DNA from 2 places in the Clostridium sp. DL-VIII genome. Region 2 is predicted to be linked to the other one. Evidence: a T-box and tRNA genes for the amino acid it is inferred to sense, from the RefSeq annotation. Region 2 holds a T-box; the other holds one or more tRNA genes.
The links. A T-box is a leader RNA that pairs with one kind of tRNA and senses whether it is charged. The one in region 2 lies ahead of alaS (alanine--tRNA ligase), so its partner is inferred to be a tRNA-Ala.
Positions count from the first base shown of each region.

Region 1: it has a tRNA-Ala gene. The T-box ahead of alaS (alanine--tRNA ligase) is inferred to sense a tRNA for this amino acid. The anticodon was not compared.

Region 1 covers NZ_CM001240.1:6,340,265-6,343,388, reverse strand. The annotation lists rRNA gene CDLVIII_RS28605 (23S ribosomal RNA) at 1-987, shown strand, start outside; rRNA gene rrf (5S ribosomal RNA) at 1,190-1,306, shown strand; tRNA gene CDLVIII_RS28595 (tRNA-Ile) at 1,354-1,430, shown strand; tRNA gene CDLVIII_RS28590 (tRNA-Ala) at 1,432-1,507, shown strand; gene CDLVIII_RS28585 (hypothetical protein) at 1,775-2,212, shown strand; gene CDLVIII_RS28580 (VanZ family protein) at 2,271-2,717, shown strand.
Region 2 covers NZ_CM001240.1:1,860,205-1,863,328, forward strand. The annotation lists gene CDLVIII_RS08505 (PRC-barrel domain-containing protein) at 1-191, shown strand, start outside; gene CDLVIII_RS08510 (AI-2E family transporter) at 172-1,200, shown strand; T-box leader at 1,495-1,671, shown strand; gene alaS (alanine--tRNA ligase) at 1,854-3,124, shown strand, end outside.

The sequences.
Region 1 (3,124 bases), 2.0 Mb from region 2:
TAACGGTCCTAAGGTAGCGAAATTCCTTGTCAGGTAAGTTCTGACCCGCACGAATGGCGTAATGACTTGTGCACTGTCTCAACTGCAAATCCGGCGAAGTTGTAGTGCGAGTGAAGATGCTCGCTACCCGCGATTGGACGGAAAGACCCCGTAGAGCTTTACTGTAGCTTAGCATTGAATTTCGGTATTGTCTGTACAGGATAGGTGGGAGACTGGGATACCAGGGCGTCAGCTTTGGAGGAGTCGTTGTTGGGATACCACCCTGATAGTATTGAAGTTCTAACTGGATGCCATGAAACTGGTGACAGGACATTGTTAGGTGGGCAGTTTGACTGGGGCGGTCGCCTCCTAAAATGTAACGGAGGCGCCCAAAAGGTTCCCTCAGAACGGTCGGAAAATCGTTCGAAGAGTGCAAAGGCAGAAGGGAGCCTGACTGCGACACTTACAAGTGGAGCAGGGACGAAAGTCGGGCTTAGTGATCCGGTGGTACCTCGTGGGAGGGCCATCGCTCAACGGATAAAAGCTACCTCGGGGATAACAGGCTGATCTCCCCCAAGAGTTCACATCGACGGGGAGGTTTGGCACCTCGATGTCGGCTCGTCGCATCCTGGGGCTGAAGTAGGTCCCAAGGGTTGGGCTGTTCGCCCCATTAAAGCGGCACGCGAGCTGGGTTCAGAACGTCGTGAGACAGTTCGGTCCCTATCCGTCGCGGGCGTAGGAAATTTGAGAGGAGCTGTCCTTAGTACGAGAGGACCGGGATGGACTGACCTATGGTGTACCAGTTGTTTCGCCAGAAGCATAGCTGGGTAGCTAAGTCGGGAAGGGATAAACGCTGAAAGCATCTAAGTGTGAAGCCCACCTCAAGATGAGATTTCCCATAGCATAAGCTAGTAAGACCCCTTGAAGACTACAAGGTTGATAGGTCAGAGGTGTAAGTATGGTAACATATTTAGCTGACTGATACTAATAGGTCGAGGGCTTGACCAATATAATCAAGTTGTAAATACATTAAGGACTATGTGCAATTTTGAAAGAACAAGGTTCTTTTAAGTAGTAGTTATTTAGGATAATTACTGAAAAAATAGTATAAGCGATGAACAAGGGTTATTTTTCTAAGGAAACACTAACTCACATACGTTCGTTGGTGTGCTGTTTTTCAACCAAATCGAAGATTTGGGAAAAACATGCATCTCGTGATGATGGCATAGAGGTAACACTCCTTCCCATTCCGAACAGGAAAGTTAAGGTCTATAGCGCCGATGGTACTGCATGGGAGACTGTGTGGCAGAGTAGGACGTTGCGAGGTAATCTTGTTTTTACAAGATTTTATATTAAAGTTTTAGTGACTTTAATGGATCTTTAGCTCAGTTGGTTAGAGCAACCGGCTCATAACCGGTAGGTCTAGGGTTCGAGTCCCTGAAGGTCCACCATGGGGGTATAGCTCAGTTGGGAGAGCACCTGCCTTGCACGCAGGGGGTCAAGAGTTCGAATCTCTTTATCTCCACCATTAGAAAACTATGAATTTGTAATTCATAGTTTTTTTATTTTTTATATTATATATGCTATTCAATATAATATAATAGAGAAATGTAAACTTAAATATAAAAAACAGTAGAACTATCTCATAAAATGAATTAAAAATACTAATTATTACAGTGTACAATAGAAAAATTATAGCATATAATTTAGTTGTAGAATGTGTTAAAAAAAGGAAATTCGATAATTAAACATGTAGTAAAATAGAGAGAAATTATATTTATGAGAGGGTATGAGTATGATACAAACTATTGTCTGTAAAAAAGATGGGTGTAGTGGAAATGAGTTTCATATAATGACAGAAGATAATAAATTAAAGCTAACATGTAAGGATTGCGGAAGTGATTATTATTATGATGTAAGTTATTATGATTTCATAATGCTATCAAATTGTACAGAATGTAATAATGATACATTTAAGGTCTTTAATAATTTAGATGAACAAGGTATATATGCAAAATGTACCAAGTGCGGAGCCCCACCAGAAAAGGTATTTATTGATGATGAGGGAGTACAAGTAACATATGAAGCTAAACTATTACAAGATATAAAGCAATTTATGTATCAAATAGATCAAAGAATTTGCAATCTTGAGTTAAAGATTGATGGACTAGAAAAGGGACAGGAATTGTTGGAAGAGTCACTTGCATATATAAATAGATACATGTCAGAATGAAGTATCCATAATAAGCATTAAGCTATAGCGTAGAAATCTTACTTTAAAGAGGTTAAATATGAGAAACAAAAGGAAAATTATTTATTGGTTTTTATTAATTATTTGGATGGCTGGAATATTTGTTATGTCAAATCAACCAGCTAACATATCTGATTCTCAAAGTGAAGGGATAATAAAAGTATTAGCTAGTATAGGTATAGATGTAAATGGTATTTTTGGACAGCTTGCTAATTTTGTTGTTAGAAAATGTGCACATTTTCTTGAATATATGATTTTGGCCTTATTAGCATTTAATGTGTTTAATTTATATTTTAATATGAGGAAAGTTGTTGTTATGACTATAATATTTGTATTTTTATATGCCTGTTCTGATGAAATACATCAACTTTTCGTATTGGGACGAGAAGGTGCTGTTAGAGATGTCATAATAGACACTTTTGGTAGCATTGTTTTGATATTAATTAGATTAAGCAGGATTCATTTATTTAGAAACAAATTGATATAATCTTTTAATTTTGTGTTTCATTTTATAATATGAATGCATGCTTATAATAATATGAGAGATATAATCAGAGATTATTTTATGCGCTGATTATATCTCTCATATCATTATAGACAGAGTTTTTTAGTAAACTTAGATGCTATATATTAAAAAAGGATTAATTATGTATAATAATTATTTTATTTTGTCATTCATAAAAAAACTATCTTTTATTATCTTTGAGGAATAAATAATTTAAATTTGTTCATATGTGTAATGTAAACTTTCTAAATACCTACCAAGATAGCTTTCATCAACTTCTTTTGCAAATCTAATTGTATGTATTTAGTATCTATATTAAATGGATTATGATTTGATAGTGAAACTAATTAAATAAAAAATTGTTGTTTTAAATTTTTTAGCTTATCTGA
Region 2 (3,124 bases):
AAGATTATTCAATAAAGGCAATAGTGATGACATCAGGGTTAGTAGATAAGATGATAAAAGGTAAGCAGATAGTTCTTTTAAGCAGATGCATACTTGGAGAAAAATATATATTATACACTGGAAAGGATTGGATTTTGTTTAAATCAATGCCTCATAATATGGAGAGATATAATGCAGTTAAGAAAGCATAAGAAATCAATATTATTAGTAATTACTTTGCTGCTTTGCATAACTTTAATATTAGCTTACCTTTTCAATGAGTCTGTAAATGCTATAACAAATATTATTTTAATATCTTTTATTTTAGCTTATACATTAACACCTATCAGAGACGCAATAGAAGGAAAATTTAAAGTAAGTAAAAAAATTGCCTCTGTATTAGTTATATTAATAGTGCTTGGGATTATTGTTACGTGTGTAATAGTAATAGTTCCTACGCTTTTCAATGAGTTATTAAATATCAGCAATGTATTTGAAAATATAAGGAGTTTTCTAGAAGAAACATTAAGAAAATTTAATAAGAATGGAGTTATTACAAATAGTGCAATATACAATGAAATCTTAGAAAAAGGAAATGCTTTTTGGATGAATTTTTCAGAAAGTGTTGTAGAAAGATTTATGAATATTGGTGATGATATAATGTTATTTGCAATTGTACCAATTATGATTTATTATTTCCTTTGCGATGGAAGTAAGATTTATAATAAGATGTTATTATTATTACCAACTGAAAAAAGAGAGATAACAAGGAAAATCTTATCTAATATAGATAGAGTATTAACAAGATATATAACAAGTCAGTTATTGCTTTCTGGATTAATTGGAGTATTAACATTTATTATATTACTTGCGCTAAAAGTGAAATTTCCTATATGGATTTCTATTCTAAATGCTGTATTTAATATAATACCTTATTTTGGACCAATATTTGGTGCAGTGCCAGCAATTATAGTTGCACTTTTAGATTCGCCTGTAAAAGCACTTTGGGTAACGCTTGGAATGTTTTTCATTCAGCAATTAGAAGGAGATATTTTATCTCCAAAGATAACGGGAGAAAGCACTGACATGCATCCTTTCGTAGTTATAATTCTTTTGCTTATTGGAGACAAAATAGGCGGGTTTATAGGGATGGTCTTAGTGGTTCCGGTTGCTGTTATTATAAAGGTACTGTATGATGATATAAATTATTATTTATTTTAACTAAATATTAATCTTTGGATTAAAGTATATATGTTGCAATAATAAAATTACATTTAGGATGTCTATCTGCTAAGTAAATATCTAAATGTTAAATGTAGAAAATCAATTGCAACATATATATTAAATTTAAAACAAAATGGGATATAGCTATATATTTGTAAGTCTTTAAATGCATATGTCCATCAGAAATCATAAATATTTTTGTGCAGTCGGCATTTGAAAATAAGCTGTTGAAGATTCTTAATGTTGACATAATTATCTATATGAAATATAATTTTTGGTGAAATAATTAAATATTAAGCGATGAATAGGATGAGTAAATTTATTATAGATATTTTAGAGAGAAAGTGGTTGGTGAAAACTTTTTGCTATATATTTTGAAGCTGCCTAGGAGCTATAAATTACTAAGTGATGTATGAAATTCATACATAATTAGGGTGGTACCGCGGAATTTTAGCTTTCGTCCCTTTGCTCTGTGTAGGGAGAAGGCTTTTTTTTATTCTTTAATAATGCACAATCAAATAAATTTAAAATAATAATAATAATATCTTCATTAGAAGATTTAAAAAACAAAATAAAATGATATTCCATAGGAATATTATCATCAACTGTTAATTTCTAATTGTTAACTGAAAAAAGTGGAGGAATAATTTATGAAATTTATGAAAACCAATGATTTAAGAGAAGCTTATTTAAAATTTTTTGAAAGTAAAGAACATTTAAGATTAGAAAGTTTTTCTTTGGTGCCAAAGAATGATAAGAGTTTATTATTAATAAATGCAGGTATGGCTCCATTAAAACCATATTTTACTGGGCTACAGGAACCACCTAGAAGAAGAATCACAACATGTCAAAAATGCGTTAGAACTGGTGATATTGAAAACGTAGGAATCACAAGCAGACACTGTACTTTCTTTGAAATGCTTGGAAACTTCTCTTTTGGTGATTATTTTAAAAAGGAAATAATTCCATGGGCATGGGAATTCCTAACTGAAGTTTTAGAAATGCCGAAGGAAAAATTATATGTAACAATATATTTAGATGATGATGAAGCTTATGAATATTGGACTACACTTACAGATGTAGATAAGAATCATATATTTAGATTAGGGAAGAAAGATAATTTCTGGGAACATGGTGCAGGTCCTTGTGGTCCTTGTACAGAAATTCACTTTAGTAGAACAGATGAAGTTCCAACTAATTCAGAAGAATTTGAAGTATTATCTGATGCGGATAAAATAATTGAAGTATGGAACCTTGTATTTACTCAATTTGATGGAGACGGAAAAGGTAACTATGAGAAGCTTGCAAGCACTAATATAGATACAGGTATGGGGCTTGAAAGACTTTCAGTTGTAATGCAAAATAAGAATAGCGTTTTTGAAATTGACACATTAGAAAATATCTTAAATGAAGTATCTAAGCTTGCAAATATTAAATATGGTGAAGACAGTAAAAAAGATATTTCTTTAAGAATCATAACTGATCATATAAGATCAATAACATTCTTGATTTCTGATGATGTAATGCCATCAAATGAAGGAAGAGGATATGTTTTAAGAAGACTTTTAAGAAGAGCAGCAAGACATGGAAAAACTTTGGGGATTAAAGATGCTTTCCTTTGCAATTTATGTGATATTGTTATTAGAGATTCAAAGGCTGCTTACCCAGAATTAGAAGCTAAAAAAGAATATATTAAAAAGGTTATTAAAATAGAAGAAGATAAATTTAGAGAAACTTTAGACTCAGGAATGGAAATATTAAATGGATTTGTAAGTGAATTAAAAGAAAATAATGAAAAAGTACTTAAGGGTGCTGATGGATTTAAATTATATGATACTTTTGGTTTCCCTATGGAGCTTACAAAAGAAATATTAGAAGATGAAGGTTTATCTTTAGATGAAGATGCTTTCCATGAAGAAAT